4 regions of the Hymenobacter sp. HD11105 genome follow, and region 1 is predicted to be linked to each of the others. Evidence: riboswitches for the same ligand, from Rfam matches in the RefSeq annotation. Region 1 holds a riboswitch; each other region holds the start of a gene.
What was found. A riboswitch is a leader RNA that binds a small molecule or an ion and turns the genes downstream of it on or off. The one in region 1 is predicted to bind S-adenosylmethionine.
Positions count from the first base shown of each region.

Region 2: another riboswitch for S-adenosylmethionine. It lies ahead of ACW9KT_RS03445 (O-acetylhomoserine aminocarboxypropyltransferase/cysteine synthase family protein); the one in region 1 lies ahead of ACW9KT_RS11130 (amino acid permease).
Region 3: another riboswitch for S-adenosylmethionine. It lies ahead of ACW9KT_RS20790 (ATP-grasp domain-containing protein); the one in region 1 lies ahead of ACW9KT_RS11130 (amino acid permease).
Region 4: another riboswitch for S-adenosylmethionine. It lies ahead of metH (methionine synthase); the one in region 1 lies ahead of ACW9KT_RS11130 (amino acid permease).

Region 1 is NZ_JBSWBR010000003.1:90,762-98,203, forward strand. Features, by position in the region: gene ACW9KT_RS11125 (lipopolysaccharide biosynthesis protein) at 1-310, shown strand, start outside; gene ACW9KT_RS11130 (amino acid permease) at 367-1,827, opposite strand; SAM riboswitch class I at 2,183-2,293, opposite strand; gene ACW9KT_RS11135 (EcsC family protein) at 2,388-3,137, opposite strand; gene ACW9KT_RS11140 (Gfo/Idh/MocA family protein) at 3,189-4,232, opposite strand; gene ACW9KT_RS11145 (DegT/DnrJ/EryC1/StrS family aminotransferase) at 4,229-5,380, opposite strand; gene ACW9KT_RS11150 (hypothetical protein) at 5,544-6,479, shown strand; gene ACW9KT_RS11155 (glycosyltransferase family 2 protein) at 6,553-7,442, opposite strand, start outside.
Region 2 is NZ_JBSWBR010000001.1:772,265-779,706, forward strand. Features, by position in the region: gene metX (homoserine O-acetyltransferase MetX) at 1-359, opposite strand, end outside; gene ACW9KT_RS03445 (O-acetylhomoserine aminocarboxypropyltransferase/cysteine synthase family protein) at 488-1,858, opposite strand; SAM riboswitch class I at 2,232-2,344, opposite strand; gene ACW9KT_RS03450 (LysM peptidoglycan-binding domain-containing protein) at 2,531-2,830, opposite strand; gene ACW9KT_RS03455 (hypothetical protein) at 3,064-3,477, shown strand; gene ACW9KT_RS03460 (lysylphosphatidylglycerol synthase transmembrane domain-containing protein) at 3,565-4,644, opposite strand; gene dxs (1-deoxy-D-xylulose-5-phosphate synthase) at 4,915-6,855, shown strand; gene ACW9KT_RS03470 (Ig-like domain-containing protein) at 7,216-7,442, shown strand, end outside.
Region 3 is NZ_JBSWBR010000011.1:58,669-66,110, reverse strand. Features, by position in the region: gene ACW9KT_RS20800 (molybdopterin molybdotransferase MoeA) at 1-413, shown strand, start outside; gene ACW9KT_RS20795 (LLM class flavin-dependent oxidoreductase) at 578-1,597, opposite strand; gene ACW9KT_RS20790 (ATP-grasp domain-containing protein) at 1,594-2,577, opposite strand; SAM riboswitch class I at 3,043-3,134, opposite strand; gene ACW9KT_RS20785 (putative signal transducing protein) at 3,255-3,590, opposite strand; gene ACW9KT_RS20780 (MFS transporter small subunit) at 3,689-3,832, opposite strand; gene ACW9KT_RS20775 (L-lactate MFS transporter) at 3,874-5,277, opposite strand; gene ACW9KT_RS20770 (N-acetylmuramoyl-L-alanine amidase) at 5,458-6,963, opposite strand; gene ACW9KT_RS20765 (hypothetical protein) at 7,084-7,442, opposite strand, start outside.
Region 4 is NZ_JBSWBR010000011.1:49,654-57,095, reverse strand. Features, by position in the region: gene metF (methylenetetrahydrofolate reductase [NAD(P)H]) at 120-1,076, opposite strand; gene metH (methionine synthase) at 1,160-4,873, opposite strand; SAM riboswitch class I at 4,945-5,050, opposite strand; gene ACW9KT_RS20740 (M16 family metallopeptidase) at 5,375-6,766, opposite strand; gene ACW9KT_RS20735 (M16 family metallopeptidase) at 6,891-7,442, opposite strand, start outside.

The sequences.
Region 1 (7,442 bases):
CGGCCTGACGGGCGCGGCCCTGGCTACGCTATTGGCCATGACCAGCATCAACGTGGCACGCACCTGGTTTGTGTGGCATGCCTACGGGTTGCAGCCCTTCGATTTGCGTATTCCGCTGGTGTTGGGAATAGCAGGCGTGGCGGGGGTGGCTGCCTGGCTGCTACCCTCGATACACTCCGTATTCATTACCATGCTGCTGCGCTCGGCAGTGCTTACAGGTATCTATGGGGGGCTTTTATTGCTGACACGGGCCGTGCCCGAGCTTCAGGATATTATTCAAAAAGCCTGGAAAAAGGTGAGGCGCACCTAATTAAAAGGCCCTTTCCGACCAAGGTCAGGCAGGGCCTTTTTGCACAGCGATATCACCTAAGCGGGTTGCTTGGCGGCTTCTTGAGCTAACCGCAATTTGCTGCGCTTCTTGCCATAGGCATAGTAAATCACGAGTCCAGCTGCCAACCAGATGATGAGGCGCAACCAGGTATCCCAGGGCAGCGAAACCATCATCAGCAGGCAAGTTAGGATGCCCAGGATAGGAACGAGTGGCACCCAAGGCGTGCGGAACGCACGCGGGGCGTCGGGTTGCTGCTTGCGCATGATGAGTACACCGAGGCAGACCATCACGAAGGCCAGCAGTGTACCAATGCTAGTCATTTCGCCTACTACTTGAATAGGCACCAAGCCAGCAAAGGCACTAATTAAGGCTGCCAGCAAGACGTTCGACTTATAAGGTGTTTGGAAACGAGGATGGATTTCGGAGAAGATTTTGGGCAACAAACCATCACGCGACATGGAGAAGAACACCCGCGACTGACCCAGCAAATCCACTAGAATAACGGACGTGTAGCCCACCAGAATAGCAATGATAATGGCTTGGCTGAGCCAGGCATACGGCGTTTTCTCGATAGCAATGGCAACGGGCGCGGCGCTGTTCTTGAACTCAGTATAATTGGCTAAGCCCGTCATGACATGCCCAAACAGTACGAACAGGATGGTGCACACCACCAGCGAGCCGATAATGCCAATAGGCATGTCGCGCTGGGGCTTTTTGGCTTCCTGGGCCATGGTGGCCACAATATCAAAGCCAATGAACACGAAGAAGATAACTCCCGCTCCGCGCAAGATTCCGCTCAATCCAAATTCTCCAAAAGTGCCCGTATTGGCCGGAATATAAGGTTGATAGTTGGCCGGATCGATGTACTGCCAGCCCAGGGCAATGAACACCAGCACCACCGACACCTTAAGAGCCACAATCGTCGCATTGACCCAGGCCGAGCCCTGCGTACCCCGAATCACGACGGCCGTAATAGCCACCACAATCAGAATAGCAGGCAAATTCACGATGCCGTGCACCACCGAGCCATCGGCTTGGGTCGCCGTTTCAAAGGGCGACATAACCAGCTGCGCGGGAATATGTAGGTCGTATTTTGATAGAAACCGCGTCAAGTACTGCGACCAGCTTATAGCCACCGCCGCGGCGCCCACCGAGTATTCGAGCACCAAATCCCAGCCGATAATCCATGCAAATAGCTCGCCCAGCGTGGCATAGGAATACGTGTACGCCGAGCCCGCTACCGGCACCATGGAGGCAAACTCGGCGTAGCACAGGGCTGAGAACGCGCACCCGACGGCTGCCACCAGAAAAGAAAGTGTAACGGCTGGCCCGGTGTGGTTGGCGGCCGCAATACCGGTGAGGGAAAACAGGCCCGCTCCGATAATTACCCCAACACCGATAGCAACCAGGTTGAAGGCACTCAGGCTGCGTTTAAGCGTGTGGGAGCCAGTTTCGGCCGCTTCTGCGCGCAGCAACTCCAATGATTTTTTGAGCATAATGGGTAGCACGAAGCCCTGCCTCGTGACGAATAAATGAAGGGGAAATAGTGAGTTGTGCCCAAGCCAGAGGAAGGTCAGGCCGCCAGCAACTAGCTAGCGTGTTAGCATTGAGCCAGCAGACAAGCTGACCGCCTTCGAAACAAATACAAGCGGAACGAAGGCAGGCAAAAAAGCCCTCCAGCGGCTCGTATTAGCTACTAAAGCTTGGCAACACCAGAAAAACGAGGAAAGTATTGGCTGCTCAACAACAGCAACAACCCATGTCCAAACAAACGGCCGCGGCGCCGCTTAGGCGTGGCGGAGTGGCGGAGGAAAACGAGGCGGGTCGGATGTGAACGTTCACGGCAATCTGTTTTTATATGGCCAGCAATACTTTGCGCTAACCTCGGTTGGCACCGTTCCAGCAAAGCTGGGGGTTGCCGGCGTTTCGTCGAGCCTTTCTCTCCACGCCTCTGTATAAAAACAATCCTTTGATCAGAAAGAATTGGGGTCGCAAAGGTAGGCCTCGACTAAGCGTACTTGCAAATACCACTAATCTTTCTCTGCTGTTGCGTGGCCTACCTAGCGCTGGGGGGCAAAATAGTGCCTGCTGCCCCTAACTGACGCATGCGGTAGCAATTCATGGCCGTTTCACCGAGTTGCTCGATGAGGCGGTAGTTAGCTACTGCGCCCACCGCCGCCCCAATTACGGGTACCAGCTGGGCCAGCTTCGCCAGGTCAATGTAGTCGCGGTACTCCTGCTGGAAGGTACGCCAGTCGAACTCGTTTACATCGGTGGGCAGAGTGTGGCGGTAGGTGTCCCACTCGGCAATTCGGCGGTATACATCATTGCGGGTGTGCTGACTGGAAAACGCCAGCTGGAAGATGTGGAGCAAATACAAACGCTCGGTGTAGTCGCGCACGTCGTGGCCATAGAGGGCGGCAACGTCGAAAAGGAGCTTTAGCTTAAGGCCCAGCAGCAACGGAAAATCGGCCAGCCCTAGTAAAAAGCCCCCCGCGCCCGTTACAGCGCCTTCGGCCGAAGCTGTGTTGCGGTAGTAGCGAATGCGGGTGCGCACGGCCGTTTCTCGCTCTGCCCACGGCGCCTTCAGCAGTGGCTGGCGCGTGGTGTGCATCGACCCAAACAACACCCCGCGCACCATTTGCCGAATGGCCGTGGTAATAGCCTCATGCACGCGCTCGGGCAGCAGCGCATTAAGCCGAATCTGTACTCGCCGCGTGAAGCGGTTCATCAGCGACGGCGACTTCTGCATTCGCTGTTGCCAGGCGCGGAGTTCAGTGAGGGCTTGTTGGTCGGGGGAGTTCATGCGGATAGTTACGTAAAACAGATAAGTAGTTTTTATCTGCACTTCCCCACGTCATTTCAAGCTATAAATGTGCTCAATAATCTCCACCACTTTTACTCCTTGCTGCGCGTTCGTTTCAGCTGAGCCACCATTTCTAACTGCTTCCACCACCTCCTCAATTACTTGCACATGATTGGCGGCGCTGCCTTGATAGAAGCCGTAGTGGTTCGCGGGATTGGTGGGCAGTAGCGGCGGGCACTCGTAGTCGCGGATGTGGCAGTGCTCCACTTTGTCCATGTACTGCCCGCCGATGCGCAAGCTACCGTGCTCGCCGATAACTGTGAGGCTGCTTTCCAGGTTGCGGTCCCAAACAGCGGTGCTATAGTGCAAGGTGCCGGTGCCGCCGCGCACTAAGTCGAAGGTAACGAGGCCACTGTCTTCAAACTCGGTGAGGTGCTGATGGTTGAAGTCGTGGAAGCGGGCTTGCAGGTTGGTGACGTCGCCGAAAACCCAGTAGAGCAAGTCGATAAAGTGGCTGAACTGGGTGAAGAGCGTGCCTCCGTCCTGGGCGCGGGTGCCGTGCCAGCTGCCGGGGCGGTAGTAGCGGGCGTCGCGGTTCCAGAAACAATTGATTTGCACCATGAAAATGCCCCCCAGTCGGTTCTCTTCTATCACCTGCTTCAGCCAGACGGCCGGCGGTGAGTAGCGGTTCTGCATTACGCCAAACACGAGTCGGTCAGCTTGGGCGGCCGTAGCCAGAATCTGCTTGGCATCGGTGGCGCAAAGGGCCAGCGGCTTCTCGACCAGTACATGCAGGCCGTGGCGAAGGCCGCCTATGGCCTGGGGCGCGTGCAGGTAGTTGGGCGTAGCCACCGTGAGCACATCCGCTGCGGGACCTTGGGCCAAGTATTCTTCCAGCGACGCAAAAAAAGGCACGCCGGTAAATTCGGCGGCCAACTCCGGTTCTAGCTCCTCCCGCGTATCAATTAGGGCAGTAAGTGCAGCCCCAGGTTGGCGCTGCACTAGCGCCGCGTGGCGTCGGCCGATGTGCCCTACGCCAGAAATAGCAAAGCGAACCTCAGGCTGTTTGGCCCCCAAGGGTAAAAAATTACTCATGCAAAAAACGCCCGGATAGTAGAAGTAATATAACGGAGCTGGGCCTCGCTCAGCAGTGGATGAATGGGTAACGAAAGCACCGTACGACACAACTCTTCCGCCACCGGAAACTGCCCAGCTTGGTAGCCAAGGTAAGCATAGGCCGGCTGCAAGTGAACCGGCACTGGGTAATACACTACGCTCGGCACGCCGCGCTGCTGCAAGTACTCTTGAAGCTGGTCGCGCTGGGGGGCCTTTTCCAGAGTAAGAGTGTACTGGTGAAACACATGGGTGCTTTGCGGGTCGCGGTAAGGAAGTCGCAGGCCGGAAATGCCCCCCAGGGCCGCATCATACTGGCCAGCGAGGCGCTGGCGGGCGGCGGTCCAGGTGGGTAGGTGGGGCAGCTTCACGCGGAGCAAGGCCGCTTGCAGGGTGTCAAGGCGGGAGTTCAGGCCGATGTGTTGGTGGTAGTACTTGCGGGTCTGGCCGTGGTTGGCGAGCTGGCGCAGATAGGTGGCGCGGGCAGCATCGCGAGTGAAAAGGGCGCCCCCGTCGCCGAGGGCGCCAAGGTTTTTGGCCGGGAAAAAGGACGTAGTGCCCACCTCCCCTACCGTACCAGCGGCTGCCTGGGTGCCATCAGCGAAGTGATATGTAGCGCCAATCGCTTGAGCGTTATCCTCAATCAGCGGAATGCTGTGTCGAGTCGAAATCTGTCTCAACGCTGCCAAATCAGCGCATTGACCAAACAAATGCACTGCTAGAATAGCGCCTGTGCGCGACGTGATGGTGGCTTCCACGGCCGCCGGATCGAGGCAGAACGTGGTGGGCAGCACATCGACAAACACAGGGCGCAGACCGAGCACTGCGGCGGCTTCGGCGGTGGCTACGTAGGTGAAAGCCGGTAGAATTACTTCGGCCCTGGGGGGCAAATTCAGGCTCATCAAAGCCAGCTGCAAGGCGTCGGTGCCGTTGGCGCAAGGTATCACGTGGGGGCCACCGAGCGCTATGCTCAACTCCTGGGCAAACGCAGCCACGGCTGGGCCGTTAATAAACTCGGCTTCCTGCAACACTATGCGCAGGGCATCATCGAGGGCGGGCTGAAGGGCAGCGTGCTGCGCCGCCAAATCCAGCATGCGAATGGGGGCAGGAAGCACAGAAGAGGTGAGCAACGGGTAGGCAGATAAAAGTGGGCGCTGAGCATCAAATATAGGCGGCGGGGTCCAACTCGCGGCCTACGGCAGGGCAACCCCTATCCTTGCGCTTGCGTTTAGTCAAGGTGAAGGTCAGTCTTCCACACTGATCTTATTGTTTTAGAACCAACTCCCTACTGCCATGTTCAAGAACCGATTAACCACCCACACTCTGGCCATCATGCTGCTGGCCGGCGGTGTCACGTTTACTCACACCAGCTGTTCACGTTCGGATCGGGCTGAGGTGTCACAAGAAAGTGACCAAGCTTACAATGACTTCAAGAATTTTGTAGCTGAATCGGAAACCAAGGCGCAAGCCGCTGGCAACCAGGTGGAGGCTGACTATGAGCGCGAAACGGCTCAAATGAAATCTGATTTTGATTCTAAAGTGGCGGCTGTTGATAAGTATGCCGATCAGTATGATGAGCCCCGGCGCCAGGAAATAGAACAGCTTCGCACTCGCTACACCACGGCTTACGATTCGCGCGAACAAGCGTGGCGCACCCGCACAAGCGGAACTACCACTGGAGGCAGCAATGCTACCACGGGCGTAGCTAGCAGCACGGGCACAATGAAAATGGGCAAATATTACAAGCCCACCAATCCAGCGGCTCAGCTAACGGCCGCCAACGCGCGCCAGACCTACGAGAACTTTACCAAAATGATCAAGGAGAATGAGGACCGCTACGACATCGACGACTGGCGCTACATTAACGCCGAGTGGCGGGCCCTGGACGAAGCTTACGATGCCGTAAAAGGAAACATCAGCGCCAATGATCTGGCTGCTATTCAGAAAGAAAAGCTCAAGTACGCCGCCTTTAAGTCGTATGACAAAACCGAAGCCCGCGTCGCGCAAGGATCTGATGCTATAAAAGGCGAGGCCAAGGAGATAAAGGAGGAAACCGCTGATGAACGCAGCAAAGTAGGCCAGGCCATCAGTAACACGGCCTCCGATGTAAAAGATGCTGGTAAGGACGTTGGTAAGGGCGCTGCTAAAGTCGGCAAGAAAGTAGGTAACGCCGCCAAAAACACCTACAAAGACGTGAAAGCAGAGGTAAAAAACACGGATAACGATTAAGTCGCTTCTTCACGATTAGCTAAAAAAGCCCCCAACAGCCGTTGGAGGGCTTTTTTGTTGATGGCCGGTAGCTTTAAGCACGTAGGGCTCGAAGCGCCCATAGCAGTTTAAGCATATCCAGGGCCCACAATTGAGGTGCTCCTGCTGACACCTGCTGCCTTAGCCCAGACTCGGCTTGGCTTAAGGCGACTTGGGCTACCCCCGCTACGCCATAACGGCGCAGTCGTAAAGCAGCCAGCAATAGCTTAGTATCGGCGCCCAGCCCTTCAGTGCGGTACAGCTGAACCAGATTGTGCACGGCATGTTGACTATTGAGCAAAAAGACCTCGGCAGGCTCTAGGCCGTCGTGCAGCACCGGATTATCCAGATGGTGTACGCGGATGCCCGCGGTAAGCAGGTGCCAGCCAAACTTGGTATCCTCGTGACCATACTGCCGGAGCGCGGAGTCAAGCTTCACTTGCTCAAATACTTCGGCCCGCAGCATCACATTCTTGAGTTTAAACTGGGCATGTGGCTTTTGCTGACGTACTTCAGCGCTGTATGCTTCGCGGCGGCGTCCATAGTGCCAGCGCAGATGGGTAGCCGCATCGGCGGGCGCTGAGGAGGCGTACGTGGTGCCCCCTACCAGCACGGGCACTGTTGTCTGGGTTGTGGCAGCAGCGTAGCGGGCCAAAAACCGCGTATCTGGCAAGCTCACGTTGTTATCGAGCAATAGCAGCCAAGGCATACGGGCTGTTGCCACCAAGCGGTTGCGCACGGCTGAGCGCCCAAGGTTTTGAGGCAATTCCTCGTAGCTCACTAGTGGTAGACTAGCTAATTTTCTATTAATCAGCCGATAATACTCCGAGGAACCGTCATCCAGGCAGATAAGCTCGATGGGGCCACCCCAGTCCGCTGCCTGAGCCACTAGTGCCTGCACAAGGCGCGTGATGTCGCGGTTATAAACAGGAAGTAGGATGGACA
Region 2 (7,442 bases), on a different contig from region 1:
CATAAACTCTCGTGCGCCGCCACCATGTCCCGAATGGTCAGCAGCGGAAACTCATGATACAGCGCACCCGTTGAACCGGTGGCCTCGAGCGGGCCCGTGGTGCCGTAGCACGAACCGAGCACATTGGCGCACACAATAAACCAGTTGGCCGGATCGAAATGGTAGGTAGGCCCAAACAAACCAGGCCACCAGCTGAACACATCCGCGTTGGCCGTAAGGGCATGGCACACCCAGACTACATTGTCGCGGGCAGCATTGAGCGTACCATAAGTATGATACGCAATGCGCACCTGCGACAATGTGGCTCCGCTTTCGAGCGGGAGCGGAGCAGGAAGCGTGTAGAACTGGGGTTCCGTCATGGATAGGGTTGGCAGCTCAAAGGGTTATTTCAGCTTAGAGAAAACTGCGCGATAAGATGTAGTACTGCTGCATTCAGGCCGCTGCAACGGCGCTGAGTGCAGGACTAACCCGCGTTAGACTTCCAGTACTACGGGGTGTTCAACAGCCGGCTCGGGCAAGGTATCTCCTTCGGTTTGCTGATCCTGGGGGCATTTTCGGCCACCGCGTCGAAGGCGCTTTGCAGGTCAGCCTTAATGTCCTCGATGTGTTCCAAGCCCAGCGAAATGCGCAGCAGCGTGGGCGTAACGCCGGCCGCAATTTGCTCTTGATCGGAGAGCTGCTGGTGAGTGGTAGCGGCGGGCTGAATGATGAGAGTTTTGGCGTCGCCTACGTTGGCTAAGTGGCTTATTAGCCTTAGATTGTCGATGAAGTGAGTAGCTGTGTCTTTGCTGCCTCTGATGCTGAACGTGAGGACGCCCCCCGCGCCCCGCTTCAGATATTTCTGAGCTAAGGTGTGGTAGCGGCTGCTTTTCAGGCCCGGATAATTCACGGCTTCTACCTGGGGATGCTGCTCCAGCCATTCGGCCAGCTTCTGGGCATTCTCCACGGTCCGGTCGACGCGTAATGACAAGGTTTCGAGGCCTTGCAGGAGCAGGAAGGAGTTGAAGGGACTGATGGCGGGGCCAAAATCGCGCAGGCCTTCTACCCGCGCCCGAATGATGAAGGCGATGTTGCCAAAAGGTCCGCCCTTACCAAATACATCATTGAAAACCAGGCCGTGGTAGCCTTCCGAGGGCTCCGTGAATTGCGGAAACTTGCCGTTGCCGAAGTCATACTTACCACCATCGACAATTACGCCGCCAATGCTGGTACCGTGGCCGCCAATCCACTTCGTAGCCGACTCGACCACAATGTGGGCACCGTGCTCCAGGGGCCGGAATAGATAACCTCCCGCCCCGAAGGTGTTATCCACGACCAGCGGCAGGTCGTGCTTATCAGCAATGGCAGCAATGCGCTCAAAATCGGGAATGCTGAAGCTTGGGTTGCCGATGGTTTCGAGGTAAAGGGCCTTGGTGTTCTCATCAATTAGAGCCTCGAAGCTTTCGGGCGTGTCGCCATCGGCGAAGCGGGCCTCAATACCTAACCGCTTGAATGCTACCTTAAACTGATTATAAGTGCCGCCATACAGGTGTTGGGTACTCACGAAATTGTCGCCGGCCTGCAAAATATTATTCAGCGCCAGGAACTGCGCCGCTTGCCCCGAGGCGGTAGCCAGCGCGGCCACTCCGCCTTCCAGCGCCGCCACCCGCTGCTCAAATACGTCGGTGGTGGGGTTCATCAGGCGGGTGTAGATATTGCCAAACTCCTTGAGCGCAAATAGATTGGCACCGTGCTCGGCGTTTTTGAACACGTAAGAAGTTGTTTGATAAAGAGGCACAGCGCGGGAGCCAGTGGTAGGGTCGGGTTGCTGACCAGCGTGTAGTTGAAGGGTTTCGAAGTGCAGATTTTGCGTGGACATAGGAAGGCTGAATGGAAGTGGTGTCAGATAGGAAGAGTAATTACATTGCTGAGAATCAGACGCACAGGGCCGCCACTAAGCAGCAGACTGCACAGGCTCCGGAGCTAAAGGGAAGCTAGGCGGAGGCGAGAAGAACCCGTCGGCTAGCGGCTCGCGGGCCCAACACGACGCGGGTTAAGCAGAAGAATAAACTGGGAGGCTAGGCCAAATAGGCTAGCAACAACACACGCGACAACAACACATTCGCGCGGTCTGGCAACGGTCCGGGGCCGGAGCTAAAACACGAAAATCCGCAAGCCAAGCCGCACGCACGGGGGCAGCGGGGGCAAACGGGGGGAGCAAGTCGGGGGAAGAGGAGTTTCTCATGGCGCTGAGCTTATATCTCCCGCGAGCAACTGGCCACGCGGGCAGGAATTGGCACCTTTCACATGATGAAGGTTGCCAGCGGGTCAGGGAGCCTGTTCTCTCGCCGCTTCTGTATAAATCTGAAAAACTATCCCGTCGTTAACGAGAAGTACCGGGTAGGTGGCCGTAAATGTACGGATCGGATTGAAAACGCCAAATGCAGCAAAAAGTTTTTTGGCTTGCCGCAAGCAGGTTTAATAAAACAAAAAAGCCCCCCAGGCCAAGTCTGGGGGGCTTTTTTTACGAACAGAAAAGCAAAGCACTATTTTATAGTTGGGGCAGATTCAATACCTGACCTACTTCGATATGGTCAGGGTTTGCGCCGATGGTCGCCTTGTTAGCATCATATATCTGGTGCCACTTAGCAGCGTCGCCATAGTGTTTTTTGGCGATTTTGGAGAGCGAGTCGCCGCTGACCACCGTGTACTGCGTGCCTTGGGCGGCGGTAGCAGCGGCCGGCTGGTTGGCGTTGCCAAAGAAGTCAGTGTTAGCGTTCTGATTAGGCTTAACGGCTGGCTGTACGGGTTTTTCTTCGCCCTTATTGCTTATGAAATCGAACAGTCCCATGGTCGTAGATTAGGTGAGAAGGAGAAAACAGCAGATAACGCATGTGCCTGACGGCCATGCTGTCAGGTCGTCTTACGCCGGTGCTTCGAATAAGTTGCGGAGCCCAAAATGCCCCCCAGCGTAGCTAACCCTTTGCAGCGGGGCGCGTAAGAAGCGCAACATTGCTTTGCTGCAATGTATGCTCACAACGCACTTCCTTTCCAAATCTCTCTTAAACCTTAGCTCTCCTTCTTATGAAAACTACTGTCCTTTCTTTCCGCTATTTAGCCAGCCTGTTGATGCTGGTATCGTTGTTTACGTTTGCTTGTAAGCAGGAAAACAAAGTTGGCGAAACCAACATGCTATATGGCACCGAAAGCAAAGTGTGGAAAACCGATAAGGAAACCACCGCCAGCGGTGACAAAGTGGCTCAAACTTCAGCCGACAAAGACACCGAACTGCGCTTCTACGCCAATGGTAATTTCAACATGACCTCGCCCCAGCAGTCGATGCAAGGCAAGTATACCTTCGACCAGCCTGGCAAAAAAATCACCCTCACGCCTGATGGTGGTACTACTTCGATGAGCTTCGACGTAGTAAATCTGACAGATAAGAAGATCACGCTGCGCGGTGTAAACGGCGAGCAAATGATGTTGGAAGCTGACTAGTTTGTCAGCTCTTAACCCCACAAAAAAGCCCCCCAGCACTGAGTTGGGGGGCTTTTTTGTGGGGTTATATAAGTATGCCGCAGTTCGCTACGAAGTCATTACTTCCTTCACCCGATGCTTACCAAATACCCGGGCTATCCAGCGAGGCAGGAAAATGGCCCCCAGCACCAAATAGAGATAGTAAGTAACGATACGATACAGGAGCACCACAAAATTGGTCATGGTGGGAGTACCGATAAACTTGCCGAAAAAAGTAGGAAAAGCTCCCTCGGCAATGCCCGCACCGCCGGGAGTAATAGCCACCAGCAGCACCACTTTATAAATCAGATTGCGGCTGAAAATTAACCCAAACTCTCCCCAACTCACATCTATAAAAGCCGCGATAATGCAGCCAATAACTAGGTAACGTGCCGTCCAGACGAAGGCCGTGGACAGGGCCGCTTCTACCCAATATCTGGCTGCGTTGCCGCGTAGCTGAGCCGACGCCCACACCATCTCGTTGCCGTGCTGATACGCTTTGGAACGCCAGCGCCGCAAGCCTTTGAAGGAGAAAAGTCGTACCAGCAGGCGCTTCACCGATTGCGGATTAATAAAAAGCGCATACAGCATAATGCCGGAGTACAGTGACACCATCAGGTAGCTCAGCACAAAGGCAATTTGCAGCGTGGTGACAAAACCGCCTTGCAGGGCTTCGTGCGGGTAAAGCGCATCGCCGGCCAGCCACACCACCAGCGGCACCGTGACCACATAATACACATTATCAAGCAGTGCAGTCACCATGACATACGCCAGCGATTTGCCCAGCGAAATACCTTCCCTGTGCAGCAGAAAAGGGGCTGCCGACGTACCCCCCACGGCGGAAGGAAGCACGCAGGAGGCAAACTCCCAGATCATGATTACGTCCAAACTTTGGCGCCAGCTCAGCACTTTCTCCGAGATGTGGCGAATACGGTAAATATAACCCAAATCGCGGGCTATCAGCACCAACACCATGACAAACAGCCAGTGTAGCTTGGCATTCGCTAGGGGCGCTAAGTCGCCGGGCCGGTAGCTGCGCCAAAACATAAAGCCCACCACGCTTAAGCCAATAAAAACCGGCAAAATGATACGGGAGGGCTTTAGCTTATCAAGAAGTTGTTGTTCCTGATTATCCTGGGTGAGGGGCATGTGAGAGAGGCGGGGTGCTGAGGTAAAAGTAGGCAATATTGGGAGCGACTACATTAGATACGCATTAAGAATGGCCTGGGCTGCTGCCAGTCAAATAGAAAAAAGTAGCCTGTTATGCTTGAGGTAGGTTTCACGATGCCCTGCAACAACCGGCCCTAACGAAAAGTCGTACCTTTGCCAGGTGCCTTCGGCAGGAAACTTGAAAGGGCTTAACCTTTTGAATTCCCAATCTGTTATTCAGCTATATTTTACTTTTTGCCCTTCCGAAAGATGATTGTTGAACCCGGTGAACTGCTGGCGGCTATTGACTCGCCTGATGACCTCAAAAAGCTCAGCGAGGACCAATTAGTGCAAGTGAGCCAGGAGCTGCGCCAATTCATCATTGACTCGGTTTCTATTTATGGGGGCCATTTTGGTGCTTCCTTAGGTGTAGTAGAGCTGACCGTAGCTCTACACTATGTTTTTAATACGCCCTACGATCAGTTAGTGTGGGATGTGGGCCACCAAGCCTACGGCCACAAAATTTTGACTGGTCGTCGTAACCAGTTTCCAACCAATCGCCGCTATGGTGGAATGTCGGGCTTTCCCAAGCGTAAGGAGAGCGAGTACGACGCGTTCGGAGTGGGCCACAGCAGTACTAGCATTGGTGCCGCACTGGGCATGGCCGTAGCCTCGGAGTATAAAAATGAGAAAGACCGCCAGCATATTGCTGTAATCGGCGACGGAGCCATGACGGCCGGTATGGCCTTCGAAGCCCTAAACCACGCTGGCGTAGCCAAGTCCAATCTGCTGGTTATCCTCAATGATAACTGCATGAGCATTGACCCCAATGTGGGCGCGCTTAAAGAATACCTAACTGATATCACTACTTCCCGCACGTATAACAAGGTGCGTGATGAGCTATGGAATGTATTGGGCAAGCTCAGCAAATTTGGCCCTAATCCTCAGCAGATTGCCCGCAAAGTAGAGCAAGCCATGAAGGCTACGCTTCTCAAGCAGAGCAACCTGTTTGAAGCGCTTAACTTCCGGTATTTCGGCCCCGTGGATGGCCACGATGTGCAGCATCTGACCACCATTCTGCGCGACCTGAAGAACATTCCGGGTCCCAAGATTCTGCATTGCGTAACGGTAAAAGGCAAAGGCTACGCTCTGGCCGAAAAAGACCAAACCTTGTGGCACGCTCCCGGCCTGTTCGATAAAATCACGGGCGAGATTCACAAGAAAACTTATGATAAGCCCCAGCCACCGAAGTATCAGGACGTATTCGGCCACACCATCGTAGAGTTGGCGGAACAAAACGCGAAGGTGATGGGCGTGACGCCTGCCATGCCTTCAGGCTGCTCCCTGAATATTATGATGAAGGCCATGCCCGACCGCGCCTTCGACGTGGGTATTGCCGAGCAGCACGCTGTTACCTTCTCCGCGGGCTTGGCCACGCAGGGCTTGGTGCCGTTCTGCAACATCTACTCCTCCTTCATGCAGCGCGCCTACGACCAAGTAGTGCACGATGTGGCTCTACAAAACCTGAACGTAGTCTTCTGCCTCGACCGCGCTGGTTTTGCCGGCGCCGACGGCCCTACTCACCACGGCTGCTACGACATTGCCTACATGCGCTGCGTGCCTAATATGGTGGTAGCCGCCCCCATGAACGAGCAGGAACTGCGTAACCTTATGTACACGGCCCAGCAGCCGGATATGGGCCCGTTCAGCATCCGTTACCCGCGTGGTGAGGGTGTAATGTCCGAGTGGCGCACGCCGTTCAAAAAAATTACCATTGGTACTGGTCGCGTTATACGTGAAGGGAAAGGTGTGGCCATCCTCAGCTTCGGCCACATCGGCAACTACGCCGTGAAAGCTACCGCTGCGCTAGCCGCCGAGGGCATCTCCGCTGGCCACTTTGATATGCGATTCGCTAAACCCTTGGATGAGGAAATGCTTGCCGACGTGCTTAGCCGCTACCAAGCCATCGTGACCGTTGAAGATGGTTGCCTCCAAGGTGGTTTTGGGGCTGCAGTGCTGGAGTTTATGGCCGACCACGGCTACAGCGTACCCGTAAAGCGCCTCGGCATCCCGGACCGCGTTGTAGAACATGGCACCCAGGACGAGCTATACAAAGAGTGTGGATTCGATGCGACTGGTATTGCCAATGCTGTGCGAGAGTTAAGCAGGAAGCTAATTAACATAGTAAGTGCAAAGACATTAGCTGTATAAGTAACCCCTTAAGCCTAAAAAAGCCCCCCAGATAAATCTGGGGGGCTTTTTTAGGCTCTTTATACACTTCGTATCGCACGAATTGACAAGCCCTTATTCATTACTCATATATTATTATTTATAACTCAATTTAAGTATTCGTCCATAGATAGGCTATAGTAGTTTTCTAGACATAACTTATAAAACGGAACTAATAATTTATTGTGCGCCAAAAAGAATTTTTGGATAATTAATGACTATTACCTTATTTAATTGATTTAAAGGGGTGGTGACATAAGAGTTTTCTCATTCATATATGATTTGTGGCATAGATTTGTTAGTTGAAAGATATCTAGTCTTCTTCAGCACACTAATGCCAACATGAAACAACTCTACTCCTTTTTGAGCTGCCTAAGCATGCTCATACTTCTAATGCCACTTACCAGTTATGGGCAATGCAATAATGAAATTGCTATTCGGTACTATAACAATGGCGTTTTAGTAAATACCAGCGTTACTAATAAAGGGCAAAGTGGCTATTCAGGTAATGTATGCCCAACAGCTGGAGCCGGCTATACATTCAGTGCTAGCTCTACATCAAACGCAGT
Region 3 (7,442 bases), on a different contig from region 1:
TTGAGCAGATTTTTCACGAAGTAAATCAGCGGCCAGGTAAGCCGTTTTGGTTTGGGCAAAAAGCTAATGGGGCAGTGGTCTTTGCTTTGCCGGGTAACCCAGTGTCTACTTTCGTGAATTATTACCGCTACGTGCAGCCCTGGCTGCACGCCTGCCAATTGTCAGAATTGCCCCCCGCAGCGGCCTATGCAGTGTTAGCTACTGAAGTAAGCTTCCGCCCGCGCCTCACCTATTTCCTGCCCGTCCGCCTCGAAATGGCCACAGATGGCCGCTTGCTAGCGCACCCCCAACGAGCCGGTGGCTCCGGCGACTTAGCCAGCCTGCTTCACTGCGACGGTTTCCTGGAATTGCCTCCCGACCAAACCGAATTCTCAGCCGGCGAAGCGTGGCCACTACTGCGGTTTCGGAATTAAAAAATTCAAAAGCTAAGCAAAAAGGTGGTCATGCAGAGGCAAAGCCGAAGCATCTCGCTCGCGCCGTTAGGTGAGTAACTCAACATCAGCACGCGAGATGCTTCGGCTTTGCCTCTGCATGACCGCCAAATAAATAGGTAATCAGCTTAGTGTGGTAGTCTTAATTAAGCCAATACACTAATTACCGAGTCAGAGAACCGCTCCATTTCCTCCAGCTGCGGGCTGCACTGCAAAAGGAAGAAATCAACACCTACGGCCTCATAAGCTCCGATGCGGTCCTGAATCTGAGCAGGCGTACCGGTGAGGCCTGTGCGCAAGCCACGGTTTGATACCGAGTAATCATGCAGCGACACTTGCTGTTCCAATTGCGTGCCGGCCAGCCACTGCTGGTAATTGCTGTAGCCCGCGGCCGAAGCTTGCACGTTGGTAATGCGGTCTAGTTCGCGCTTCACTTCCTGCTCATTATCACGCACGATGCTGTATCCAGCTACCCCAAACTTCATGGGGGGCAAATTCTTCTGCTCGCGGCGGCGGCGCATGTCGGCAATGCGTTGGCCGATTTGCTCGGGCGAGTCGCCGTGCATCACATAGCCGTCGCACTGCGACGAAATAAGGTCCTTCGCCGCTTCCGATTCACCGCCTGCGTACAGGAACGGCTTCTTGGCTGGCTTGGGCTGCAATACGTTGTCTGTCAGCTGATAATACTTGCCCTCGTATGAGAAATGGTCTTTCTCCCACACGTTGGTCACAACATCCAGCCACTCCTTGGTGCGGGCATAGCGGTCGTCGTGCTGCTCGAAGTGCAAGCCGTATTTGGTCGCCTCATCACGCCACCACGACGATACCACGTTCAAGGACAAGCGGCCCGGAGCAATCAGGTCGATGTTGGCGGCCTGCTTAGCCAGCAAGGCTGGGTTATGGAAAGTAGGCCGCACAGCCACCATAATTTCCAGCTCCTTGGTAACCGCTGCCAGTGCTGCCGCCGTGCTCCACGCCTCTAGGGCAGGCTCTTCCTGACCTTTTATATCATTTAAATACAACTCAGCAATGAGCGTGAGGCTATAGCCCCAGTCTTCGCTGCGTTGAGCCAACTGTTTTACATAGTCCCACGACGTAGGCATTTGCTCATCGGGAACGTTGCGGAGCCAACCGCCAAAAATGGGAAGCCAATACCCGAATTTCATATCGTAAGAGCGTTAGCAGTGGTCAATTCAAGTTGTTGTTCCAGGTAATCCACAAAGCGGGCGTAGGGGTCAAAACCTACCACGTTCACGGCGTCGGCCACGAAGTTGGACAAGGCATTGATGTCGTAAAACAGCGCCTCGCCGGTTCGGTCATCTATCAGATACTCAATGCCCCCCACGTCTATTTTGGCAGCAGCTACGATGCGCTCCACGGCCTCAATTATCTCATCGGGCGGCGTAGTAACTTCTACCTGAATTCCTTTTTTTGGTGCTTCAGTCAGGCAGAAGTCGCCGGCTGTAGGCTCGTCCGGAATCTGGCAGATTTCGGCGGGGCAGAGGTTAAAGCTTTCGCCGGTGGTGTACACCTTCATGGCGTATAAAAACTTGCCATCCAGCGTTTCTACGCGGGTAATATGCCCCCCACGCGGCGTCACGTATTCTTGAACCAGCGCCGTTTGGTCGATGCCTAGGTCAATTTGATTGGCGTCAACGGCCGCTTGTAGGCCTTCGGGTGTATCGAAGCGGATAATGCCCGCGCCGCTGCCGCCAATGTTCACTTTCACCACAATCGGAAAGCGCAGCTGCTGAGCCGCATCCACGGCCCGCGAGGCGTGGTTTATCACGAATGACTTCGGGTAGCTCAGTCCCAGCGACTCGAACAGCGAGAGTTGGCGAGCCTTATTAGTCTCAATGGCCGTAGCTGCCGAGCCGTTGATGATACGCACGCCGAGCCGCTCCAAGTGAGTAGCGAAGCCAGCGGTATGAAAAATGCCTTGACCGTGTCCGCGCAGATAAGCCGAAGAACTCATTCGGTTTACTACCAGACTATAGCGGCTTTCCTTTTCGGCTGGGTCAAACAGGTGGTGAGCGGCGTCAATTTTTTCGTAGGGCAAACCGCGGCGGTCCAACTCCGCAAACAGCGGCTTAAACCATTCGGGGTGTTCATAATAAATGCCGATAGGCTTCTGTAAATCAGACATGTTAGGTGATGTAATATGGAAGTGAAAACGGTTGGAATTTGCGCACTCATGGCACTTATGAGTCTGCGCTAAAAAACAGGAAGTGAGGTGAAAACTGGAGCCCTTGGCTCGGCTGGGGGGCTTTTTTCAACTGAAGCAAGCACGACGCGCTTCGGTGAGGCGTAGCTGCAAGCAAGAAGCTGAAAAGCAGAAAGTGGAGTAGGTTCGGACCGTCAGCCCAAGCACGAGTTAGCTTAACTGGCTAACTACGGGTGGGTAACGGAAATGAACAGGGGCATACTAGTCGCTTATAAAAAGCGTCAGACTAAGTTGCCGGCAGGAAAGGGAAAGCGCAAATCAACAACAACCTTGTCCTACCGAGCACATACAACAGCCGGCCTGTGCAGACTGCGCATAACAGCACTGTTGCGAAGCAACGAGGGGTAGAGAGAAAGCGGAGGTGTTGAAAAGGTCCACGGTAACTTGTTTTTATATGGTCAGGACTTGGCACCGTTCCACGGGGAGTGGGGGTTGCCGGCGCTTCACGGAGCCTGTCTCTCTGCGCCTCTGTATAAAAACAATCCTTTGATGGGAAAGAATTGGTAGCACAAATGTACCAACTCGCTTCCTAATATTCCAAATCCTAGTGGAATGCAGATGAATTAGCTTACGCTTGGCTTATATATTTAAGCTAAAACTTACGAAAGTAGCCAAGCCCGCAGTCGGGTAAGTAAGCTACCCGATGAAGTAGAGGCAGTAGCTGTAGCAGCATCCGTTGAGGCATCTTGGTCATCATCATATACTGCCGTCATGAGGGCGGCTTGCTCGGAAAGAACTCGTTGGGCAGCCTCCAAATCCTGCTGTCGTACGTGCAGCCGTACGCCGCCCGAAATAGGTCCGTAGGGTCGGTTTTCGTTGCTTATAAAGCAAGCAATACCAGCCGCTTCCAGCTGATTCTTGGCTAGGTGGGCTGAAATAGAGTTGGCAAACGATTCTAGCAGCACAACTGTACCGTCGGTGGGCTCGGTAAACATAGGATAAGGGTTTCAACTAAAACACAAGAAGCACCCCATTAGGTGCTTCTTGTGGTAAAAACTATACGCAGGCTTCGTCACGGAAGCCGCTTACTAACTTATTTAAACAAGTCCAGTGCCTTAATAAACGTTTGAGAGACGCCCCAAAGCAGCGGCACGCCAACGTAGAGCCAAGCTAGCACCGTTTGTAAGGTAGAAGAAGGCGCGGCGTCGGGAATTGTAGGATTTATACGATTATCCATGCGGAAGATTTTTAACGATTAGATACAGAAAAGCGCGAGCACTAAGCAGCTACTTTCTTGGCAGCAGCTTCTTTGTAGTGATATTTCTCGTTTACAGCCGTCACGAGCATATTGGCAATCAAACCGACTACCAGCACGCCAGCCATCACATAAAATACCGTTTGGTAGGCTTCAGCACCGGTCAGGCCTTTGTCTTTCTGACTTTGGTGTAAATAGTTAACAATCAAGGGACCCAAGATACCAGCCGTAGACCAGGCCGTAAGTAGGCGCCCGTGGATGGCACCTACTTGCATCGTGCCGAACAAGTCGCGTAAGTAAGCAGGAACAGTAGCAAATCCGCCCCCATACATACTCAGAATCACGCAGCACACGATGACGAACAACGCCAGCGAGTGGTTGGCCGCCAGCGTGGGTACTAATGCATAGAGTGCAATGCCTAATCCAAAGTAAATCATGTAGGTAGGCTTGCGGCCCATCTTATCCGAGGCCGACGACCAAAAAAAGCGCCCCAGCAAATTGAACAAACTCAGCAGCCCCACAAAGCCAGCCGCCGCGGCCGCCGTTACGCCCAAGCCCACCCCCATAGAGGTATCGGAGAAGGTTTCCTGAATAAGTGGAGAGGCTGTTTCGAGCACGCCAATACCAGCCGTCACATTGGTGAGTAATACCACCCATAAGAGCCAAAACTGCGGGGTCTTAATAGCGGTATCGGCATCTACGTTGGCCGTCGTAATAAGAGTTGATTGTTGGGTGTTGGGCACATAGCCTTCCGGTTTCCACCCTTCCGCTGGCACCCGAATGGTGAATACCCCAAACATCATGAATACCAGATAAATAGCGCCCATCGTGAGCATGGTAGGGGCTACTCCCATAGGGGCCGAATCTTTGAAATAAGCCATCAGAGCTACGGCTAGCGGCGAGCCAATCATGGCGCCCCCGCCGAAGCCCATAATGGCCATACCCGTCGCTACCCCCGGCCTGTCGGGAAACCACTTGATAAGCGTGCTCACCGGCGAAATGTATCCGATACCAAGCCCAATGCCGCCCACAAAGCCATACCCGAAATACACGAGCCAGATGTTGTGCATGGATACGCCCAGGGCCGAGATAAAAAAGCCCCCCGCAAAGCATAAAGCCGAAGCTAGCATGGCCTTGCGCGGCCCAACCCGTTCGAGCCATTTACCAAATACCGCCGCCGATAAACCCAGTAGCACAATGGCAATGGAGAAAATAACTGCCAGCTGACCGGGTGTCCAGTCGGTAGGGGCTGGCGCGTTCACATCTCCGCTGATAAGGGCTCCCATTGGCTTCTTGAACACGCTAAAAGCGTAGGCCTGCCCAATGGCAAGGTGAATAGCCAGGGCCGCCGGCGGAATCAGCCAGCGATTGAAGCCCGGCCCGGCAATGGTACGGCTGCGATCCAGCCACGAAGTAGAGGTTGCCATGCTGTAAAGGGAATTGGTGGGAAATAGGTAGGCTGACGCGGACGTAGGCCGCCACAAAGGCTACAGCTTCGTCTCGGGGGTTGAGAATCAGGAAGGTAGAATCTTTTGTAGCAGATTATCAACCTTCCACCTATAAATGTTGCTAAACAGCTATAGCTGCGCGCTGATGCCAGAGCGCTACTATTTGGCGGGTTTACGGCTGAGCCACCCCCGCAGCCCCGGCTGGCGGCTAGCACGCAGAAAATTTGCCAGTCCCTTGGTCATGCGCTTCGCCATTTGCTGCTGAAAGTCGGGGGAAGTGAGCAGGCGCTCATCGTCGGGGTTGGAGACGAAGGCGGTTTCGACCAAAGCATTTGGGTATTCGGTCGGTCCGTTCAGGCCGAAGTTGAAGTTGCCTACGTTGCCAAAGCCGGGCAGACCGGTACGCAGCATCTGCTCATACAAAGCAGTTGATAGGGGTCGGAATCCTACGTAGCGGTAGTAAGTGCTGGTGCCGCGTACCGTTTTATTGCCGGAGGAGTTTACGTGAATACTCACCAGCAAATGGGGACTATCCTGACGCAAGCGCAGAATTCGGTCGCCGTTATCTACGCTCACGTCCGCGTCGCGGGTCATGAGTACGCGGGCCCCTTTGCGCTCTAACTCTCGTTTCAATTGCTGGGCAATAGCTAGGGTAAGGTCTTTTTCGCGGGCGCCGCTAGCTCCTACGGCGCCGGTGTTGGAGCCGCCGTGGCCCGCATCTACGGCTACGGTCAGATTGCGCAGGCGCATTTTGGCTGGGGGGCGTTTTACCCGGATTGTCAGCACATTCTTTTGATAGCCAACGCTGTAGCCCCAACTCTGGGGGTGGCGCAGGTGTAGCACTAGCCGAAATACGTCGGGCTGCACCTGCTCGTAGTGCACGTCGCCGAGCGCTTGCAGTCCATCGCGCTGGGTTATCCAGTTGGTATTGGAAGTAGCCCCAAATACGTCGATGACCAGGCGCGTAGGATTCGATAGGATCTGGGAGCGGTAAGGCAAACGCGCGGTAAGCGGCACACGCACGTAGTCGTAGAGCGAGTCGCCCTGCACGCTCCAGGAGCCGGTGAGCGAAGCGGGCGCAAAGCCACCGGGGGGCAAAAAACGCACGATATCCTCTGGCACCCAAGCGGTCTGGTTTTCGGCCAGGCGCACGCGGTATTGGTTGCCTACCTTTCCGCTAATGTGCAGCACCACCAACGAGTCGAGGTAGCCCATTTTGGCGCCACCCAGACGATCTTCACCCAAGCCGTAATTCAGATAAGTCAACGGGCCCTTGGTAACAGCTAGCTGGGGGGCATTTTGATTTAGAAAACGCACTTTATTCTGGCTTAAAGCCACCGTGCGTATGCTATCCGCAGTGAGTAGCTCAAAGGAAATAGGCCGATCAAATAGCGTATCGCCGGGCTGCACCACGTAGGTGCCCTGGTAGATACCTGACTGCCCGCCGGTAAGAGTAGGCGCCAGCTCCGTCATTAATTTGCCCCCCAGAAACGTAGCGGTAGCGCCAGGCTGGCCTTTGAGATGCACTTTCAACTGGTCGCCGGGCAGCAGCCATTGGTCAGCAGCGGGCACCGTTTCGACGGTTTCGATAAGCGGGGCTTGCGCGAAGGTTACTGTGACTTGAAATAGCAGAAGTAGCCTGAGCAGAAGTTTAGCAGAGAACATGAGATCAGAAAGAGAATGACGCCGCGGGACAACCACACCGACAGTGTCCCTACCGATCAGGAAACCACAACCAAGCACTGGCCCCGCTATGCGGCTACGCGCCACGGTCGCTTTCTGATGCTACTTAGCGCCAGCCGGGTGCAACTTATTGTACAGTAGAGCGGCAGCTGCTTCCAGCAAAGGCAAATCGGTGGTGCGCTCTTGGCAACGCTGCATATCGTAGTGGCAGAGAGTACCGAATGCCGTACCCTGGTCGTCGCGGATGAGCACTCCACAATACGATATGACGGGCGTATCAATAAGACCCATGACGCGCTGATCAGTGGTAGCGTCGTTGATTTCTAAAGGAGCCTGCTGCCGACCTACCAAAGAACAGTAGGTAGCCTCCATCGGCGCGTCTTCGCCCTGCTCTACGTTAGGCTCGTATCGGTCGAATAACACCTCATTGCGGAGCTTGTCCCCATCGAACCGAAATACGC
Region 4 (7,442 bases), on a different contig from region 1:
GCGGCTTTCAGGGGGCATTTTCACAAATTTTGTGGCCTTCTCCAACGTATACGGGTCCCTTAAAAGCAAAAGCCAACAACGTGGTTGCTGGCTTTTGCTTACTTGAGTAGAAGGCTGCGTTAGAATAACTCTTTCGCCACGCGCCGAATCGACTCTGACTTGCCCATCGAATAATAGTGCAGGCAGGGCACGCCGTGGGCCATCAGCTCGCGGCTTTGGTTGATACACCATTCAATGCCGATGCGGCGCGCATCCTCGTTGTCGCGGCACTGGCTCACGGCCTCGGCTAGCTCCTCCGGAATATTGAGGAAGAATGAGCGGGGCAGCATCGTCAGCTGACTTTTAGTAGTCAATGGCTTCAAGCCGGGAATGATGGGCGCCGTAATACCCGCCGCTCGGCAGCGCTTCTCGAAGTTGAAAAACTGCTCGTTGTCGAAGAACATCTGCGTGACGATGTACTCAGCGCCGCGGTCCATCTTCTGTTTCAGAAAGCGAATATCGGAGCCGTAATTGGGCGCCTCAAAGTGCTTCTCTGGGTAGCCGGCCGTACCAATGCAGAAATTCGTTGGAAAGGTATCCTCCTGCTCGTCATCCAGATAGCGGCCCTTGTTCATGCACGCTACCTGCTCAATTAGGTCGCTGGCGTAGGCGTGACCATCAGGCTCGGGCACAAAGTGCGGCTCCGACTTTATTGGGTCGCCGCGCAAGGCCAGCACGTTATCAATACCCAGAAAGTGCAGGTCAATCAGGGCGTTCTCGGTTTCCTCTTTGGAAAAGCCACCACAGGTCAAATGCGGCACCGTGTCCACATCGAAGCGGTTCTTGATGGCTGCGCAAATCCCCACCGTACCCGGCCGCTTGCGCACAGTTTTGCGCTCTAGGAAGCCGTTCGGCTGCTTGCGGTACACGTACTCCTCGCGGTGATAAGTCACGTCGATGAACGGCGGCTTGAACTCCATTAGCGGTTCAATGTTGCTGAACAGGTTCTGAATGTTCTCGCCCTTTCTGGGGGGCAAAACTTCAAAAGAAAACAGCGTTTTGCCGTCGGCTTGGATCAGGTGGTCAGTTACTTTCATATAGAACACCAACGGGCGGTTGGTGAGAGGTTTGGGTAGTGTATAAGCTTCTTCCTTCAGTTAAAAAGAGAAGTTGGTCGTTTCTACAGCGCTGTTACCGGTACGCTGGTTGGGTTATAATTTAGGTTTGGAGAGAGCCAGCGCTCCAGCTCCGCAATCGGCATGTTTTTGCGCTGCGCAATATCCTCCACCTGGTCGCGGGCTATTTTGCCTAAGCCGAAGTAGCGCGAATCGGGGTGGGCGTAGTAGAGGCCGCTAACCGACGAAGCGGGGTACATAGCCAGGTTTTCAGTGAGCTGAATGCCGGTTTGTTGGTCGGCGTCGAGGAGCTGGAACAAAGTGATTTTCTCGGTGTGGTCGGGGCAGCCGGGGTAGCCCGGTGCGGGTCGCACACCGCGATATTTCTCCTGAATCAGCTCTTCTTTAGTTAGTTTCTCACCGGCCGAATAACCCCAGAACTCTTCCCGCACGCGCTGGTGCAGACGCTCAGCAAAAGCCTCGGCCAGACGATCGGCTAGGGCCTTAATCATGATACTGGAATAGTCATCGTGGTCGGCTTCAAACTGCTCGATAAGCTTTTCGATGCCCAAACCAGCCGTCACGGCAAAGCCGCCGATGTAGTCCTGACGACCCGATTCTTTGGGAGCCAAAAAGTCGGAGAAAGCCAGGTTAGGAATGTTTGGGCCCTTTTCGCCTTGCTGGCGCAACGTGAAGAATTCAGTCATTACCTGCTCGCGCGTATCATCGGCGTAGACCTCGATAGTGTCGTAGCCAACCGTATTAGCCGGCCAGAAACCAACCACGGCGCGGGCCGTGAGCAGGTTTTCGCTGATAACTTTTTGCAACATGGCCTGGGCATCGGCAAACAGCTTGGTAGCCGCCTCACCTAAGTTCTCATCTTCCAAAATGCGCGGGTAGCGCCCTTTCAACTCCCAGGTGTGGAAGAAAGGCGTCCAGTCGATGTACTCGGCTAGTTCAGCCAAGGGGTAATTATTCAGCACTTTGGTGCCGAGGAAGGTCGGCTTGGTGATGGGCGCGGTTTCCCAGTCGGCCTTGAATTGATTTTCACGAGCCGCTTCGATGGTTAAGTAATTCTTCTCCCGCTGGCGGGTGGCGTAGTCGGTGCGCAGGGCGGTGTACTCGTCGCGAACGGCCTGGGCGTAGGTTTCGGCGCTGGAGCCAAGCAGGCTGGCAGCCACACCCACCGAGCGGGAGGCGTCGTGTACGTGCACCATGGGTCCCGAATAGTTGGGGGCCACTTTCACAGCCGCGTGCAGACGAGAAGTGGTAGCACCACCAATAAGCAGCGGCGTTTTCAGGCCACGCTTTTCCATCTCCTGAGCCACGTACACCATCTCATCAAGACTAGGCGTAATCAGGCCGCTCAGGCCGATAACGTCCACGTTCTGCTTTACCGCTTCGTCCAGAATGCGCTCCAATGGCACCATCACGCCAAGATCCACGATGTCGAAGTTGTTGCACGCCAACACCACGCCCACGATGTTTTTGCCAATGTCGTGCACGTCGCCTTTCACCGTAGCCAGCAAGATTTTACCGGCCGTTTGCCGCTCCGAACCTTGCTTGTCGGCCAGCAGGAAAGGCTCCAGATACGCCACCGCTTTCTTCATCACGCGGGCCGACTTCACCACTTGCGGCAGGAACATTTTGCCGGCTCCAAATAGGTCACCCACCACGTTCATGCCGGCCATCAGCGGGCCTTCGATTACCTCTAGCGGCCGGCCTACTTGCTGACGTACTTCCTCAGTGTCTTCGTCGATAAACTCGGTAATGCCGCGTACCAGCGCATGCTGTAAGCGCTCGGCTACGGGCAGGCTGCGCCACGCGTCGGCCACCACTTCTACTTTGTCTTTCTGCTTTACCGTTTCAGCAAAGTCGACGAGGCGTTCGGTAGAATCGGGGCGGCGGTTGAGTAGCACGTCTTCTACCAACTCCAGCAAGTCCTTCGGAATCTCGTCGTACACGCCCAACTGACTGGGATTTACGATGCCCATATCCAAGCCGGCGCGAATGGCGTGGTAGAGGAACGCCGTGTGCATAGCTTCGCGAACCACGTCGTTGCCGCGGTAGGAGAAGCTGATATTGCTGACGCCGCCGCTGGTGAGGGCGCCGGGCAGGTTAGCTTTGATCCAACGAACGGCTTCGATGAAGTCCAGCGCGTAGTTGCGGTGCTCCTCCATGCCCGTGCCCACGGTCAGGATGTTGGGGTCGAAGATGATGTCCGTGGCCGGGAAGCCTACTTCGTTCACCAAAATGTCGTAGCTGCGCTTACATATTTCGATGCGCCGCTCCAAAGAGTCAGCCTGGCCGTTTTCATCAAAAGCCATTACGACCATAGCCGCGCCGTACTGGCGCACGGTGCGGGCGCGCTCCTTGAATACTTCCTCGCCTTCTTTCAGCGAAATCGAATTGACGATGCTCTTGCCCTGCACGCACTTCAGCCCGGCTTCAAGCACGCTCCATTTAGAGGAGTCAATCATCACCGGCACCCGTGAAATGTCGGGCTCGGAGGCAATGAGGTTAAGAAAGGTGGTCATGGCCTGCTCCGAGTCGAGCATGCCTTCGTCCATGTTCACGTCAAGGACCTGGGCACCGCCTTCTACCTGGTCGCGGGCAACTTGTAGAGCCTGCTCGTAGGCGCCGGTGCGGATGAGGCGGGCAAAAGCACGGGAGCCGGTCACGTTACACCGCTCACCTACGTTCACAAACAGGCTGTTGGGCGTAATGTCAAACGGTTCTAAGCCTGACAAATGAGTTGCGGGGGGCAAATTGGGTAGTTGGCGCGGTTGGTATTTTTCGGCCAACTTCGCCAGCTCGGCAATGTGCTGGGGCGTGGTGCCACAACAACCGCCGGCCACCGTCACGATGCCTTCCTTTAGATAATTCTCTACCACTGCCGCAAACTCTTCGGCGGACTCGTCGTAGCCGCCAAACGCGTTGGGCAAACCAGCGTTCGGATAAGCTGACACGTGCACATCAGCAATGCGGCTCAACTCCTTCACATATACGTGCAGCTGATCAGCCCCAAGGGCGCAGTTTAGGCCCACGCTTAGCAGCGGCAAATGACTGATGGAATTCCAGAAAGCTTCCACTGTCTGCCCCGAAAGGGTACGGCCCGAAGCATCGGTGATGGTGCCCGAAATCATAACCGGCACAACCCGTCCACCTTCGTCGAAGAACTTCTGGACGGCGTACAAGGCCGCTTTAGCATTCAGGGTATCGAAAATGGTTTCAATTAGCAGCGTATCGGAGCCGCCTTCCACTAGGCCGCGCACTTGCTCGTGGTAGGCAATAGCTAGCTCATCGAAGGTCACGGCGCGGAAGCCAGGGCGGTTCACGTCGGGCGAGAGAGAGGCGGTCCGGTTGGTGGGGCCGATGGCGCCGGCTACGAAGCGCGGCTTATGTGGCTCGCGGGCGGTAAACTCGTCGGCAACTTCTTTCGCAATCCGCGCTGACTCGTAGTTCAGCTCATACGCTAGATGCTCCAGCCCGTAATCGGCCTGGGCGATGGTGGTGCCGCTGAAGGTGTTGGTTTCCACCATGTCGGCCCCGGCGGCGAAATATTCGGCGTGAATGCCCTTGATAATATCGGGGCGGGTCAGACTGAGCAGGTCGTTGTTGCCGCGCAGAGGTTTAGGGTGGTCGGCGAAGCGCGTGCCCCGGAAGTCCTCCTCCGTCAGCGGGTGGCGCTGAATCATGGTGCCCATGGCGCCATCGAGCACCAGAATGCGCTGTTGGAGAATGTCGTAGAGGGGGGAGGCGGGGCGAGTCGTTTTCATAAGGTCTCCTTACTAAAAAGGCGTTTAAACTACCGCCTATCCAGAAAGAGAACCTCGAAATGAGGGCTCCGCACTTATCTTCTTCTGCCCTGGGGGCAAAATGGGAGTTGGCACCTTGTTTTACTCAGGTTGCCAAGACGTCACAGGGCCCAGTCCCTCGGTCTTTCTGGATAAGTAGCTCAGCAAAGATACAGTATGATGACGAAAAAAGTGCAACGTGTAACCCCACCCATTAGCCATGGCTTCATTCAAGCATAAAGCTTAGGGAAAGGGAGGGAAACAGCTTTCAAAATTAGAGCTAGAAAACTAGAGAGCTAGTTCCCCTCCTCAGCTGAGCAGGGGCTAGGGGTGGTTGACAATCGTTGCACAGTTAAGTAGAACTAGCTATAGCTGATGTTCGGTCGCTCCGGCCAACCACTCCTAACCCCTCCTCAGCTGAGGAGGGGAACTAGCTCTCTAGCCTTCTAGCCTTCTAGCTGACTACTATGGGCTGTATAACTTCTACAGCGCCTTCTTTCGCTCGGCCTGAAATTTCTTCAACTGTGGATCAATCTGCTTTTTATCACCCACCACCACAATGGTCATCTCATCAGGACGGACATATTTTTTGGCCGCATCCTGCACCTCTTTCGGAGTAATGGCGTGAATCTCTTTTACTTGATTTGTGAGGTAGGTGTCGGGGAGACCATGCAGATCGAGGAAATTAAGCTGGCCGATAATGCCAGCCGGCGTAGAGTTGCGCAGCACAAACAGGCCGGCTTCGTAGTTTTTGATGCCTTCCAGTTCGGCTTCCGTCGGCGCTTCTTTTTGCAAACGCTCAATCTCGTAGACGATTTCCTTGAGTGAGTTGCCCGTGTGCTCGGTGGTTACGTCGGCTACTTCGGTCCACTCACCCACGCGGTAGCGAGCATTTATGCTGCTGGAAGGAGAATACGTATAGCCTTTGTTCTCCCGAATATTACTGGTAATGCGCGAGCCAAAAGAGCCCCCCAATAAGGAGTTCATCACGCGCAGGCGCATGTAGTCGGGGTGCGTGGGGTCTATCACGGGTAGGCCAATGACTAGCGTAGACTGCGGCGCACCGGGCCGATCCTGTACCATCAAGTCAGTTTTAGTAATGGGCTTGGCAATGGCAATGCGCGGGGCGGGGCCTTTCGTCCAGTTGCTTAGCGAAGAGGTAACAGCTTCGCGCATAGCCTTCTCATCAAACTTGCCAGCAGCGTATACTGCCGTGCGCTGAGCACCAAATTGCTTGGTGTAAAAATCGCGCACCTGCTCGGGGCCATAGGCATTTACTTCGGCATCAGTCGGAATGTCGCGGCCGTAGGGGTGCCCTTTGTACATGGCCATGGCAAACTTGGTGCGAGCCTGGGTACCGGGTTGGGAGCGGGACAGGTTGTTCTCGCGCTTAAAGTCATTCTTGATGCGCTCAATCTCGGTAGGCGGAAAGGCGGGGTTCTGAACCACATCGGCCATTAGCCGCACGAGCTCCGGTCCGTATTCCGACAGCACCGAGCCAGTGATAAACGTTTGGTTGGGCCCCACAGATACGCTGAGCGAGCCCCCCATCCGAGCGGCTTTTTCCGAAATCTCCTTGGCCGAGAGTGTCGTGGTGCCTTCCCGCATCAGGCGGCCAACGATGTCGGCCAGGCCGTTTTCGTTGGCCGCTTCGTGCACGTTGCCGACTTGCACAACCATGCTCACCGTCACTTTCGGAATTTCACCGTAGGGCACCAGTGTGGCTTGCAAGCCATTGTCGAGAGTAAATTCCGTTTTGGCAGGTAATGTGAAGTCGCGGGGCGTGCCGCCGGCGGGAGGTGTTTGTTTTTGGGCAAAGGCCGGCGCGCTGAGGGCGCATGCGGCGCTTAGTAAGCCGATAACTATATTTTTCATGAGTAAGTCTTTGGGATTTGGAGCGAAGTGCTAACCTGGGCTTAGTAAGTGTTGGAAAAAGCCCCCCAGCGTTCTGAAAGTGCGGACTACACAGCCCGCGCTGCGTGGGAGGGCAGAGGTGCAGCTAGCTCTTAGCCAGTGGGTTCACCGTGAGAATGGTCCGGTTGGTGGTCCGCAGATACTCACGCAGCGTCTTCTGCATCAGCTCCGGCGTTACTTTCCGAAACTCGCTTTCCAGTTGGTTGATACGCTTGGGGTCATTCTCAAACAGTGCGAAGCTGGCCAGCAAATCAGCTTTGCCGAAGCCATACAGTTGGCTTATCTGATCATACAGGTCGGAGCGCATCTTCACGATGGCCAGATCCAGCAGCTCTTGACTTACGCCTTCTTTGTCGAGTCGCTGAATTTCACGGTCCAGCACGGCCACCACCGAGTCGGCCGAGACGTTTTTGTCATACACCAAGCTGCCATCCCAGAGCATAGGGCCGTTATAATTGAACATGTTGCCCAGACTCGAGTTGATGCCTCCACTGACTGAGCCCGTGTAGCCGCGCTCCTGCACCAACGCTTGATATAGCCGACTGTCGTTGCCCTGGAGCAGAATCTGGTCGAGCAGGCCCATGGCGTAGTACTCCGGCGTGTTCTTGTCGGGCATGTGGTAGGCAAAGGCGAGGGC